DNA from 2 places in the Solibacillus sp. NPDC093137 genome. Region 1 is predicted to be linked to the other one. Evidence: riboswitches for the same ligand, from Rfam matches in the RefSeq annotation. Region 1 holds a riboswitch; the other holds the start of a gene.
What was found. Region 1 has a riboswitch for glycine ahead of ACQKN3_RS06325 (amino acid permease). Riboswitches for the same ligand answer to the same signal wherever they lie in the genome.

Region 1 (7,720 bases):
CTGGTATTATGTGCTGTACTTCATGCGTAAAAATTACAGCAAACGGGCACTTTACTTAACAAGCTTTATTTTTTGTATTCTGCAGCCAATCGTATTCGGATACTTTATGAAAGCACCGATCGGCAGCGCGTATTTTTTATTTTTTGTATCACCACCGTTTATAGTTGGCATAATGGTTAGTACATTGTGTATTAACTGGTTTTATAAAGAAGATTTGAAGCAGACGACAAATGGAAGGGGAGAGCCGATTGGAATTGACGATTGAATGGCAATACATTACTAAGTCAAAGCAGGAAATCACATGGCGAAGTGAGGCAATTCCTGCAGCGCATGCCTACACGCTCGTGCTGGATATGGAAAATACGGGTCGCACAAAAAATATTGTGATGACAGATGAACATGACAGTACATGGACATTAAAAGAGCTGAAAAAATATTTGAAATCTCTTGAAACAGAACCTACCGAAGTGGAATTGTATTTCGATGGCGGATTTAATAGAGAAGAAAAGCTGGCCGGTTTAGGGATTGTCGTCTATTATAAACAGAATGGGAAAAACTATCGCTTGCGGACGAATCAGCTGGCGGAGTATTTAACATCAAACAATGAAGCGGAGTATGCGGCATTGAATCTTGCGGTCGAACAGCTTGAGGAAATGGGTGTCCATCATCAAAAAATAAAGATTTACGGCGATTCGCAAGTCGTCATTAATGAAATGAACGGCGAATGGGCAGTAACTGATAGCGTTCTGACAACGTGGGCGGATAAAATCGATGCGAAGCTCAAGAAGCTTGGCATTCGACCGGAATATCAATATATTGACCGCAAACTAAACGGAGAAGCGGATCAGCTTGCTAATCAGGCACTTCAGGATGTCGAAATATACGCGGATATAGATATACGAAAAAGTAAGAAAAAATAGATGAAGGGGGATCTTTATGATTCGTTCTGTTGGTACAGGGAGTTCAAGTTTAAATAATCAGACACGTCCCCGAAATTTACAGCAACAAACAATAGCCTTCCCGAAAATCGGAGAAGAACAAGGAGTCGCACGAGAGCAGGAAAAACTGCGAACGGATGAGGCCGAAAAAGGACCAATAATGGTTGGGGTCAAACCGAAAGCACAGCTGAAATCCATTTTTGATGAACCAAATGGTGTCGTGAAGCTTAATGCGGACGGCGACAAATTGGAAGTCAGCAAGCGTGCGATTTCACTTGCAAAAGAAGTGCTCTATACTTAAAGAAAAAAGCTCCGCCGGGAATATCTCGGCGGAGCTTTCATGTTAAATTTTATTGTTGTTTTTCAAATGCTCGTTCACCAGCAATACCTGGTTGCGTTAATTCGAATGGATTTAAAATAATATCCAGCTGCTCAAGCGTGAAATAGTTGTACATTAAGCAAAGTTCGCGTACAGATTTGCCGCTATGCAGAGCTTCACGTGCAATTTGACTTGAACGTTCATAGCCTAAATGTGGGGCAAGTGCTGTAATTACACCGATTGAACGTTCAACAAAATCATGCAGGCGTGCTTCATTTGCTTCGATATGATCCAGGCAGTATTTTGTAAATACTGTGAAGCCGTTTGTCATAATTTCAATCGACTGTAGCAGATTAAATACTAAAACTGGTTCCATTACATTCAGCTCAAATTGTCCTGCCTCTGAAGCAAGTGAGATTGTTACATCGTTACCGATAACTTGGAAAGCAATTTGGTTAATGACTTCTGGCATAACCGGATTTACTTTACCTGGCATAATTGAAGAACCTGGTTGGCGTTCAGGTAAGCGAATTTCTGCAAATCCTGCTTTTGGACCTGATGCCATTAAGCGTAAGTCATTACAGATTTTAGACATATTCATCATTGCAATTTTTAACATTGATGAAACTTCCGCATACGTATCGGTATTTTGTGTACCGTCGATTAAATTGTCCACTTTTATGAATGGGAAGCCACTGTAAACCGCGATGTTTTCTACTGCCAATTTCATATATTCAGGGTCTGCATTCAGGCCTGTACCGATCGCAGTCGCACCGATATTGATTTGCAGCATTGTTTGCTGCGCTTTTTTGATTCGGTTAATATCACGAGAAACAACGGCAGCGTAGGCACCGAATTCCTGGCCCAAACGAACAGGTACAGCATCTTGTAAATGCGTACGACCCATTTTAACGATTGAATCGAATTCTACTGATTTTCTGATAAAGCTATCACGCATCATTTCCATCGCCATAATTAAATTATTTAACGTAGAAACTGTTGCAATATGAATAGCCGATGGGAATGCATCATTTGTTGACTGCGCCATATTGACATGGCTGTTAGGACTAATGATTGAATAAGTACCTTTTTCTTCCCCTAAAATTTCCAGTGCGCGGTTTGCAATTACTTCATTGGCATTCATGTTCATTGAAGTGCCTGCTCCGCCCTGAATTGGATCTACAACGAACTGGTCATGTAATAGTCCTGAAATAATGTCATCTGATGCTTGTGCAATTGCATTGGCAATTACTGGATCCAATTTGCCGATAGCGGCATTTGCAAGTGCCGAACTTTTCTTTACGATGGCAAATGCACGAATTAATTCAGGGTGCATTGTCATTTTAGTAATCGGGAAATTTTCTAATGCACGAGTTGTTTGAACGCCGTAATAAACGTCCTTTGGAATTTCTAATGTGCCTAAAAAGTCTTTTTCAATACGTGTACTCATTTGTACAAACCCTCCAAGAGAATGGTGTAATAGTTGGATAAACAACTACATTATACGCCATATAATAATAAAAGCTTACTTGCTGAATTATTAGTTTATTTAACGTTCTCACGTAAGCTTAAATTAACCAATATTAACAAATATAATGAGTGAAATTTCGTAACTTTTTGATTTTCTATACGACTAATTAGGAAAGGGATAAAGGGATGAGGTGATTGTCGATGAAGAAATGGTTAAGTTATATGTTGGTCGTGGGAATGATCTTGCTCCTTGCAGCATGTAATACGAAAGAAAACGAAACATCAACCGATTCAACTGAACCTGTGCAGGAAGAAAATAATGAAAATAAAGTAGAATATGAATTACTGTTTCATTTAGATTCGATACCTCCTGAGGTCGGTACGAGTATTTCAATCGTGCAGGAGGAAAAGCTTTATACTACTTGGGCCGATATTTTTGGTTTTGAGTCGGTTCCATCTGTCGATTTTGAAACAGAGGAAGTGCTGTTTGTCACAGGATATTCGGATGGCTGTGGAAGGGAAATTGAGAAAATCGAAAAAGATGAGGATCTTTTAGTCATTACCTTAAACTATCCGGAAGATATTCGCAGCGAGAAAGACATCGTCTGCACAGAAATTGCATTGGACAATACGTATGTTGTCAAAATGAAAAAGACTAACACCTCAAAAGGAAAGCTGATTGATATCAATCGAACAACATATGAAGAAGATTCAACGGTTCAGGAAAAATTGCAGTAAACGAATACAGTAATACGAGGGGCTACCAATTCCTCTATATGAATATTACACTGAAAATATCGAATTTTCGGTGTAATATTTTTTTGGTCATGAATTTTCTGCAAGAAGAAAACATTATGTTGGGAATAAGGTTAAATTGCTATTTACATAATAAACGACTCCGATTGTCCATTGTAAGACGGTCAAAAAATTGGTAGTATGATTATCGTACAATAATAGTATTGAACGCGAACTATAGGAAACTGGAAGATGCCAGGGACCTATAGGCAACTAATTGCATACATATCAAGCGTTGATCGTCGTGGATAAAACTACTGACGGGAGCAGTTTCTGGAGAGAGCGCGATAATCCGCGTCGCCGAAGGGTTCACAATCTCAGGCAAAAGGACAGAAGAGTAATGAGAGACGCTTTTCTTTAACATAGGGTGTATGAACATCCATTGTTTAATGAAAAGCCCTCGATAGATGTCACAGATTTTTTTAAATCTGGGCGCGATTTTGCAGAGGCGAAATCGATTATTCTTAGACACAGGGACTGGCATATTATCAGTCCCTGTTTTTATTCCAGAAAAATTTACTTGATGGACCGCGATGAAGTACTTATTATTTTGCGCTGTGTAAACAGACAAAATACTTATCCTTTGGAGGAATCGTTTTGGAACAACAAGAATTAAAGCGCGATCTGAAAAATCGCCACGTTCAGTTAATTGCGATTGGAGGAACGATCGGAACGGGGTTGTTTTTAGGGTCAGGTAAAGCGATCTCACTTGCAGGACCTTCTATTATCTTTGCATACTTAATCGTTGGAACCGCACTATTTTTCGTCATGCGTGCACTTGGCGAATTGCTTTTATCAAAAGGCGGCTATGCATCTTTTACTGAGTTCGCTACTGAATACTTAGGGGACTGGGCAGGCTATATTACAGGCTGGACATATTGGTTTTGCTGGATTATGACGGCAATGGCGGATATTATCGCTGTCGGCATGTACACGCAGTACTGGTTTGATATCCCGCAATGGGTACCGGCTATCGCATGTTTAGTAGTTTTACTTATTTTGAATTTATTGACGGTCAAACTGTTCGGAGAGCTGGAGTTTTGGTTTGCGTTAATTAAGATCATCACAATTGTTGCGTTGATCGCAATAGGTATTGTATTGCTGATTATTGGCTTTGAAACAGATACAGGCAAGGTTGCTGTATCAAATTTATGGGAGCATGGCGGATTATTCCCGAATGGGGCATTTGGATTTTTAATGGCGTTCCAAATGGTTGTCTTTGCATTCGTTGGTGTTGAATTAGTAGGGGTAGCAGCTGCTGAAACGGCAAACCCGCAAAAGAATATCCCATCTGCAATTAATAAAATTCCCGTTCGTATTCTGCTGTTTTATGTAGGAGCATTATTCGTAATTTTAACAATCAACCCTTGGGATACACTAAGCGCGTCAAGCTCACCATTCGTTCAGGTTTTCGCATTGGTAGGTATTCCGATTGCAGCAGGTTTGATTAACTTTGTTGTGCTGACATCAGCTGCTTCTGCAGGAAATAGCGGAATGTTCTCAACGAGTCGTATGCTGTTCAGTTTAAGTAGTAATAAACAAGCACCAAAAGCTTACGGTAAATTAAACAAAAATGCAGTGCCGCAAAATGGTCTGTTATTTTCTGCGGTTGTAGTATCGATTGGTGCATTGCTTAGCTATTTCATGCCGGACGATGCATTTAGTATCGTGACAACAATTAGTGCAATTTGTTTTATTTGGGTTTGGAGCATTATTCTGATTTCGCATATTATTTACAAAAAGCGTCATCCGGAATTACATAGATCTTCAATTTTCAAAGCACCTTTAACACCATTTATCAACTATTTAATATTGGCCTTCTTCTTGTTTTTACTAATCATTATGGCCATTTCCGAGTCTACGAGAACTTCACTGCTGTTAACACCGTTATGGTTTATACTGCTGTTTGTTCTTTATAAGGTTCGTAAAAGATAATTAGGCAAATCCAACATGTTATAAAAAACGGAAAACACGCAAATTCAAAGATACCGAGAATTTGCGTGTTTTTCATATTGAAAATTATATGTTTATATTTAACTCCAGTACTGCAGAGCAAGTTGCTGTCCTTGCTGAATTTTTGCCCATTGTTCAGCTTCTGTAAGTTCATTGCCGCCATCGCAGGAAGCGAAACCGCATTGGTGTGAAATGAACAAACGGTCTTTGTCGATAATTTTAGACGCTTCATCAAGCATTTTAATAATACGATCTTCATTATCTAAAGTATTCGTTTTAGAAGATAATAATCCTAATACAATTTCTACATTTGGTTTATCTTTGAAGACAGCCAGTGCTTCAATTGAACCAGCACGGTCATCATCCCACTCTAAGAAGAAGCGGTCATAATTTAGTTGCTTTAAGAAGAGGTTAGCAATTTTAATGTAAGAACCACCACCCATATTACGTGAGTCGTAGTTACCTCGGCAATTATGTGTCCACATTTTCAAGCCTAAACGATGGCCCACTTCAATAATTTGATTATTTATCCCAATAAATTCAGTTGCTAACGCTTGAACTTCTTCTTGATTAATTTGTTCGCCAGTAAATGGTGAATTCGGATTGTCGTCAGCAAAAAGTTGCCATAAGCAATCATCAAATTGTAAAATTTCACCACCAGCTGCTGCAAACTCTTCCACAAACTCTGTATAAGCTATTGCTAACGCTTGTTTTAATTCATGTTTTGTTTTATAAAATGCAGCTGGTCCGAAATTATCCGAAAAAGATAACTCACCTAAAATATGGGAAGGTGACGGGATACATAGTTTTGTTTGGTGATCGCCAGCACTTTTTTTCAGTTTTTTGTAGATTTCGATAAAATGATGGTTTTTCCCGCTTAGTTCCCCCGTAATGCGTAAACCGATGTCTTTGCGTGTTTCATAGTGAGAGTTTCCATCGAAATCTTTGAAGAAATAACCATGATCTGCAATATAGCGATCGAATCCTTCAATACCCCAGGCAAAATCTAAATGCCATAATGATTTCGAATGCTCGCCATCTGTCACAACCGTAATGTTATTTTCGATTTCTTTTTTTACAACTTCTTGAATAGAAGCGAGTTCAACTTGTTCGTAGCCTTCAAAATCTTTATAAAAAGGGTATGTAATATCATCACGTTGTTCAATTTGTTTTTTATACGTTAATAATTCATTTTTTCTTAATAGACTGCCTACAATTTGAAATTTTTCACACATGTTCATTTCCTCCTTGGTAATTCAACTTTTTTAAGTTGGATTTATCATACCATCGTGGAGTGGGATATTTGAAACACGTAAAAAATATCAATCGGTATAGTTAAAAACTATAGCGAGAAGATATTTTTAGTTCATCTTTGATCGTTTCTTTTAAATAATTAATATAGATTGCAGCGAGTTTACTAGTAGTCACATGTTTATGGACGATATACCCGACTGTCATCGTCTCATCGACTTCCAGAGGGAGAGAGCAAATATTTTTATTCAATTCCTGACTAATGACTCCTGTTGAAATGGTATAGCCATTAAGCCCAATCAATAAATTGAAAAGTGTTGCACGGTCACTAACCTTAATATTTTTAGGGCGTGAAATGGTGCTCAATATTTCCTCTGAAAAATAAAAGGAATTAAATTCGCCCTGTTCAAAAGATAAGCATGGATAGGCATGTAAATCCTCCAACGTAACGGATTTTTGATGTGCAAGCGGGTGTCCTATATGGATAAATACATGTGGCTTCGCTTCAAATAATGGATAGAACTCTAAATTGGCTTCCCTTAAAAATTTCCGAATGACCTTTTCGTTAAAATTGTTTAAGTATAAAATTCCTATTTCGCTTTGTAAATTCTTTACATTTTCTATAATCTCATACGTTCTTGTTTCACGAAGCGTAAATTCATATTCATCGCGATCATAATTTTCAAAGAGACGTACAAATGCACTCACAACGAAGGCATAGTGTTGTGAAGAAACGGAAAAATGCTGTTGTGATGGCTGAACGTTTGCATACCGGTTTTCCAAAAGTTCAGCTTGCTCGACAACTTGCCGCGCATAGCCCAAAAATTCTGTTCCTTCAGCGGTAATAGTTATCCCTTTACTTGTCCGTAAAAAAATAGTAATGCCTAACTCTTGTTCAAGCTCTTTTAATGCGTTCGAAAGGCTAGGCTGGCTAATGAATAAGTTTTGGGCTGCTTTACTAATTGACTGGTTTTTTGCTACTTCAATTACATAT
Region 2 (7,720 bases), 770 kb from region 1:
TGTGACAAACGCATGTTTTTTCCATTAATTGTGTACGGAAATTTTGTATTTACAGAAGTCACAGTCATGTACCATACTTTCTATTTTTGTAATTTCATGACTTTCAAACAGTGTATCAACTTGTCCATACAAAAAGGATTCATGGAGTTGGCATACAATTTCTCCGTAGTTCATTAACTGTTCCTGGAAGGGACAGTTAAAAAGTGAGAATATAATGGATTTGGATTGATTATCTTCAATAACTTCCGGTATATAACCTATTAATGTCGCACTTTTAGTTAACATGGCCAATTTCTCATCAAATGTATAGGGAGATTTTCGTTTATGTGAATTCATTTGTTCAAGCATCGATTGTTTTCCGTCACGGTAACTGATTTCCTGTGCTTTACTCAACGCTGCGTCACCAAGCTCGCGAATAAGTTCAAGTGACCATTTAATTAATGAAGATGTGTCGCGTCTAGGAATACTTAAATTGATTCCTTCTTGTTTTGCTTTATATACTCTTCCAGGTCGCCCGCCTTTTCCGGTTTTTAAATGTTCGGAGGAAATGGCGCCGATTTCTGCAAGTTTAGTTAGATGCAAACGTGCTACATTGGAATGGATTTTAAATTGTTCTGCAATATCCTGGACGGATAAAAATTGCTTTTGCTGCAGCATAAATTCATAAATAGAAAACCGTGTTTCATCTGCAAAAGTACTTGAAATTTTAATCGGATGTATCATATGTAAACCCCCAATACGGTAAAAATTTAAATATACTAACTTTAATATTATTCTACATGAAATATTAGTAAATTTGTTAATATTGAAAGAAAATTCCTACTAAAAAGAAATTTTATCTGTTTTTATATGAAATATTGGACAATCCATTTATAATGGAGTCACATCTAACTAATTGATGAAGGGGTGATTACCATAAAACAATTATCGATCATTGAACAAAATTGTTTGGAGCTTTTATCTAAGGCAACACAGCTTAACGTTACAGACATCCACTTACTCCCTAGAGAAGGATGCTATGATCTGTTAATGAGAAAATACGGCCGTTTTGAAAAGGAAGATGAACTCCCTACAGAGCTCGCTACCCGTATGATTTCCTATTTTAAATTTCTTTCTTCGCTTGATATTAGTGAAAAGCGAAAGCCTCAAAGTGGTTCCTTCCAAAAATTTATCGACCGGTCCATGTATGCCTTCAGGATTTCAACGTTACCTTCCAGTTTCTTTAAAGAAAGTTTAGCAGTTCGAATATTACGGCAGAACTACACCGTCCCGTTACAGACATTATGTCACTTCCGGGAAAGTGTTGAACAGTTGTATAGATTGTCCAGACTGGAGAGTGGGTTATTATTACTTAGCGGTGCGACCGGATCGGGCAAAACAACAACATTATATTCATTGCTCCAATATTGTTCGCAGCATTTATCTCGACATGTCATTTCTTTGGAGGATCCAGTGGAAAGCAGGCAAGAACAGCTCTTGCAAATTCAAGTGAACGAGCGAGCCGGAATGACGTATTCAGCAGGTCTAAAGGCAATTTTAAGACATTCTCCCGAAGTGATCATGCTCGGAGAGATTCGGGACAGAGAAACAGCAAAGGTCGCAATAGAAGCGGCGTTTTCCGGACACCTCGTAATTTCGACGATACATGCAAAGGATACGGTGAACTGTATTTACCGTCTACATGACTTGTCGGTTTCATTTGAGGAAATGCGGCAGATGCTAAGAGCTGTTGTTTCTCAGCGTCTAATCGAAACAGAGGATAACGGCTATAAAGCTATTTTTGAATTTTTAACAGATGATCAATTACAGCTTGCCTTTGAATCCATCATCCAAGAAAAATCATTTACATTACCTTTTGATCAAACATTGGCAGGTCAAATCGCAAAACTTCATGAGGATTACTATGAATATACCACTCCTTAAAAATGCCACATCAGCTGCTTTGTTTAAAAAACCTATTATAAAGTCCTCTGAGCTTCCTACATTACTCCAACGAATCTCCACACTGTTAAATGAAGGCTATACATTTGCCCACAGTATCGAAATGCTGTTGCCTTATCATGTAAAACATTATGAACCGGTCCAACAGGAAATTTCGAATATATTGCGCGGGGGTGGCAGTGCAACACAAGTTTTTCAGCTGCTTTGTCTTGATAAACAATATTTAGTGTCAATTGAGTTGGCAGAAGTGACGGGCAAGTTAAGTGAAGCGATTGGTCTTGTCGCAAAGCAGCTCGTTTTTCAACAGCAGGCGAAAATGAAACTAATAAAAGTGATGTCGTATCCGCTCATTTTATTTACATTTTTAATAATACTGTTTTTAGCCTTTCGAACATATTTTCTGCCGAATATGTCTTCAGTTATTACATCCCGAGTCCAAAGTGGATCGTCCGCCAGCATTCAGTGGTCGAAGTTTTTCCTCCATATGCCAGACTATATTATTGCAGTTGGTATTGCTCTCGGCATTGTCCTCTCCCTTTTTATTTATCAAATCCGTAAGAAACGAATTGATTTGCAGCTCCATCTACTGTTTAGGCTCCCGTTAATCGGTCTTTTTTGGCGCCTATTTCTGACGAGACAATTTGCCCGCCATTTAGGCAATCTATTATTAGCCGGCTTCTCGCTCCAAAAAGCATTCGATCATTTAAAATCCCAACATCACCAAAAGCACATTGCGTATATTGCAGGTATACTCCAAGAACGCATTCTTATTGGCGATTCATTGGAGCGTGCAGTTGAAATCGTCGGCTACTTTTATCCGAAATTTGAACATTTTATTGCCCACGGTGAGGCGAGCGGCTTGTTAGGACGGGAGCTTATTTTATATTGCGAGCTTTTGGATGAAAAGCTTCAGAAAGTAATTGAACAAATCTTGGCGATAATTCAGCCGCTGCTATTTGTGATCATTGCCATTTGCGTAATTGCTGCATATTTAAGTATTTTAATTCCGATGTATGATGTCATTGATTTTATATAAGTAGAGGTGGATCAGATGAAAAATGAAAAAGGATTTACGTTAGTAGAGATGCTTGTTGTTTTATTAATCATTTCCATTTTAATATTGGTTACAATTCCCAACGTTTCAAAACACTTCGCATCAATCGATGAAAAAGGTTGTAACGCTTATGTTCTCATGCTTCAAGGACAAGTAGAAGCATATAAACTGAACAAAAATGATTATCCAGCTTCGGTCTCGGATTTAATTGACGAGGGGTATATTGTGGAAAAGGACTTAAAATGTCCGGATAATACGGAAATTAAAATAGTGGATGGTAAAGTCATTGGACCGGGGAACAGCGAAACGTAACGATGAAAGAGAAAGTAAAATTACTGTTAACGGATGAAAAAGGTTTTACATTAATGGAAATGCTCATTGTTCTCTTTATCTTTTTGGTCGTCAATTCAACAATCCTCTCACTTTCACAAAAGCCGTTAATGGATTATACAGAAAAACAGGTAATGAATCAAAATGAGATGTTAATACGCATGACACAATTGTTATCCATTGAGACCGGAACGTCCCATAGCTTTGAAATTATTAACTGTCACCGAATACAAGTAATGGATTGGACTACTTCTAATATTATTTACGACCAGCGAATAGCGCGGCCAATTGACATGTATTTATCCACTCCGCATAACCGGCTGTTATTTAATACGAGAGGAAATGTCCAGGCCTTTGGACGGCTAACGTATCATTTTGAGAATACAAGCCATCAATACTCTGTGAATATCGGCAAAGCCAGGATTTTGGAAAAGGAGGTTTTTAATGAGCCAGGAAGGACTAACTCTTGTAGAAACACTGTTAGCAGTCGTCATCTTATTTTTCCTTTCGTCGACAATCATTCCGCTCACATTTAATATGCAACAGCAAATAGCTATACAAAAAGTACAAGCTCATGCTGCAGAAGTAGCTTTTATAGGAGCGCTGAAATATAAAAGATTTGGACAATCCGCCGGAGTTCAACACATTGACGGGGTTCAGTTTCAATGGAATTACGATGGGTACCAAGTATGTGTCCATTATGACAACAATGAAAAAGAAGAGGAACTGTGTATATGAAATTGTGGCAAATATTTAATGAGCGGGGTTTTACACTACTGGAAAGCTTGTTTCAGTTAACCGTATTTGTACTTTTTACCGCAATAAGCCTGCTTATCCTTATATGGGTTCGGGATCTTCAACAGCTTGAGACGATGAAAGATGAGGTGAACTGGGAATTGTTCGTTTATGATCTTCATCAATACAATATGAATTCAGCATCTGGGATGGTGCTCAGCTCTGGTATGCTGCAACTGGAAATATCAAATGACCCCGAGGAGCGTTTGTTTGTTTTTGATAAATCAGAACAGCATTTGCGTAAAAGGTCGAATAAAGGGGGAAATGAAATTATGCTGCCTTTTGTTGAGAAATGGGAGTTGGCGGTGGATGAAAATGATGTGAATATGAGGGTAGTGATGAAAAATGGAACAAAGCGAGAAAGAGACCTCGTGTTACCATTGCCTCCAAAATGAGAAGGGTGCATTATTTTTGCTGGCTGTATTTTTATTGTTCATAGTTTCCGGAGCTGCTGTTTTCTTTACAAATGCATATTTTGCGCAAATAAAAGTATATAATTCATTGGAATCTATTTACGTTCGTGCTACGATAAATATACTAAATTTACCTTAAAGTTCGACTTCTTTTTGCAAAGTCGAAAAAATGTCGCATAATGCGATTTTGTTTGACCTAAAAATATTTCTGTTTAAGTAGCAAAATAGAAACGAAAGAATAGGTAGAGGCGTAATTGATTAAGTAGTCCGTAATAGAAGAAGGTGAACAGCATGCGTAAAATTTATTTAGTAGGATTTATGGGGTGCGGAAAAAGTGCGATTGGAAGACGTTTAAGTTTTTTCTTGAAAATGCCGTATTACGATATGGATCATGAAATTGTACGACAACAGGGTATGACAATTCCTGAAATTTTCGAGAAATACGGCGAAGCACACTTCCGAAAAATCGAGACGGAATTTTTAAAGAACTTTCGTGATGAAGCATGCATTATCGCTACAGGCGGTGGGGTAGCCGTAAATGAAGAAAACAGGAGAATTATGCGCCAGACAGGGCTTGTATTTTTTCTTGATGCAAAATTTGAAGATATTTATATGCGTATTCGGAATGACAAAAACCGTCCCATTGTTCAATCATCAACGGAGCAAGAATTGGAAAATCTGTATCACCAACGCAGAAAGAATTATCGACTAGCTGGCCATATACAAGTACTGACAGCCGGGAGAACGTTAAGACAAATTGTTGAGTACATCGGCTTTCAAGTGAAACGTCTTAAAGGCGAATGATCACTGGATAATTGCACTTAATGTTCGTATTTTGAATAAAATTAAAAAAAGATTGCGTTTGCATTATATTCAATGTTAGGATATTGCTAAGAAGAGCAATAACATGAAGTAAATAATCTAACGCGGATGATGGTACGGGGAGAGAACGTGATGTCACGTCGCCGAAGGAGCAAATAGCTATGCTATGAATCTCTCAGGCAAAAAGACTCGTATTGGACGCAACTCTGGAGAGTGCTGTAATCAGCTATTGTTGCGAACAGCCACCAACGGGGAAAGCCTAAATTGTGATAGTGGATCAAATTTGGGTGTAACTTTCAGGTGCAAGGACAGAGAATCTCGGTAAAGGGGATTCGTCTGTCTTTTTTTGTGGAGAAATCGGCTTTTAATATTCTGATGATTCTAATAAAAAGATAGATTTACACTTTGATAGGTGTAATGTTGTTTCCCCTTACAAAGCAAAATGAACATACATAACTAAAGGAGGAAATGAACATGACAAATGAATTAAAGCTAAAGCGCACACCACTTTTTGATGAATATGCAAAGTATGGTGGAAAAACAGTTGATTTTGGCGGCTGGGAATTACCGGTACAATTTTCTTCGATTAAAGAGGAGCATGATGCGGTTCGTAACCGTGCAGGACTTTTTGATGTATCCCATATGGGGGAAATTATCGTAGAAGGTCCGAATGCACTAGTTTATCTACAAAAGATGCTTTCCAACGATATTTCTAAAATTGCAGTTGGCGGCGCACAATACAGTGCACTATGTTATGAAGATGGCGGTGTTGTTGACGATTTACTGACATACCGTTTGGAAGATAACCGTTATTTACTATGTGTTAATGCAGCGAATATTGAAAAGGACTTTGAATGGTTACAGCAGCATGTCGAAGGGGATGTCAAAGTGACAAATGTGTCAGATGACTATGCTCAAATCGCATTGCAAGGACCATTATCTCAGGAAGTTCTGCAAACATTAACAGCAACAGATTTAACGGCAATTAAATATTTTAAATTCCAGGACAATGTGGATGTAGGCGGTCATTCGGTTCTAGTTTCTCGCTCTGGCTATACAGGTGAAGACGGATTTGAAATTTACGGGACACCAGCAGCGATTGTCGATCTATGGAACAAAATTTTGGAAGCAGGAAAAGACAAAGGTGTAGTAGCGGCCGGTTTAGGAGCACGTGATACACTTCGCTTTGAAGCTTGCTTACCATTATATGGCCAAGAGATTTCAAAAGAGATTTCACCATTGGAAGCGGGAATTGGCTTTGCGGTGAAATTGGCAAAGGATCCGCAATTTATCGGTCAGCAAGCATTAATTGACCAAAAAGAAAATGGCCTAACACGTAAATCTGTAGGCATCGAGATGATTGATAAAGGTATTCCCCGCCATGGCTATAAAGTATTTAAAGATGGTGAAGAGATTGGTTTTGTAACTACAGGAACTCAGTCACCAATGACAAAGCGCAATATCGGCTTAGCTTTAATTGACGCAAAATTCACAGAAGTTGGAACTGAATTAGAAATTGAAGTACGAAAAAATAGAGCAAAAGCAGTTGTTGTAGAAACTCCATTTTACAAGCGTGCAAAATAAAATGAAACTTCAATCAGTGGGGGTCTTCATCCCCTAGATTGGTAGTTGAACCAAGCTTACTACCCGTTAATACGGGATAAAACTTTTGAAAAGAGGGTTAACAATGAAACATCGTTATTTACCAATGACGGAACAAGATAAACAAGAAATGTTAGACCGTATCGGGGTTGCGACAATTGATGAGCTTTTCGAGGATATTCCTGAGAAAGTTCGCTTCCAAGGAAGCTACAATATTAAACCTGCCAAGTCAGAAGCCGCTTTAATGAAGGAACTGGCACAACTTGCTTCAAAAAATAAAGATACAGCAAGCAATGTATCGTTTTTAGGTGCAGGTGTATACAACCACTATAAACCGGTAATTGTTGATCACGTTATTTCACGTTCGGAGTTCTATACAGCATACACGCCATATCAGCCGGAAATTTCACAAGGTGAACTTCAAGCGATTTTTGAGTTCCAAACGATGATCGCAGAACTGACAGGCATGGATATTGCAAACTCTTCTATGTATGATGGCGGTACGGCATTGGCAGAAGCAGGTATGCTTGCTGCAGGTCATACACGTCGCGGAAAGTTACTTGTTTCAGGAGCTGTACATCCGGAGTATCAAGATGTTGTGAAAATGTATGCTACAGGACAATCAATAGAAGTCGTTACAATTCCTGCAAAAGACGGTGTGACAGACATCGAAGCACTAAAAGGCCTGATCGATGACCAAACAGCCGGCGTAATCGTTCAATATCCGAACTTCTTTGGTCAAGTTGAAAACCTGCAGCCGCTT

Region 2: it holds a riboswitch for glycine, as region 1 does, so the genes downstream of both, gcvT (glycine cleavage system aminomethyltransferase GcvT) here and ACQKN3_RS06325 (amino acid permease) in region 1, are expected to answer to the same signal.

What each region holds. Positions count from the first base shown of each region.
Region 1 covers NZ_JBNNVH010000001.1:1,230,746-1,238,465, reverse strand. The annotation lists gene ACQKN3_RS06350 (ATPase) at 1-265, shown strand, start outside; gene ACQKN3_RS06345 (DUF771 domain-containing protein) at 249-920, shown strand; gene ACQKN3_RS06340 (DNA primase) at 937-1,239, shown strand; gene aspA (aspartate ammonia-lyase) at 1,289-2,707, opposite strand; gene ACQKN3_RS06330 (dehydrogenase) at 2,929-3,465, shown strand; glycine riboswitch at 3,786-3,865, shown strand; gene ACQKN3_RS06325 (amino acid permease) at 4,120-5,457, shown strand; gene ACQKN3_RS06320 (cobalamin-independent methionine synthase II family protein) at 5,556-6,710, opposite strand; gene ACQKN3_RS06315 (LysR family transcriptional regulator) at 6,811-7,720, opposite strand, start outside.
Region 2 covers NZ_JBNNVH010000001.1:455,962-463,681, forward strand. The annotation lists gene ACQKN3_RS02240 (helix-turn-helix transcriptional regulator) at 25-723, opposite strand; gene comGA (competence type IV pilus ATPase ComGA) at 907-1,923, shown strand; gene comGB (competence type IV pilus assembly protein ComGB) at 1,904-2,977, shown strand; gene comGC (competence type IV pilus major pilin ComGC) at 2,993-3,307, shown strand; gene ACQKN3_RS02260 (prepilin-type N-terminal cleavage/methylation domain-containing protein) at 3,310-3,861, shown strand; gene ACQKN3_RS02265 (type II secretion system protein) at 3,770-4,063, shown strand; gene comGF (competence type IV pilus minor pilin ComGF) at 4,060-4,515, shown strand; gene ACQKN3_RS02275 (shikimate kinase) at 4,825-5,337, shown strand; glycine riboswitch at 5,464-5,556, shown strand; glycine riboswitch at 5,560-5,669, shown strand; gene gcvT (glycine cleavage system aminomethyltransferase GcvT) at 5,830-6,939, shown strand; gene gcvPA (aminomethyl-transferring glycine dehydrogenase subunit GcvPA) at 7,043-7,720, shown strand, end outside.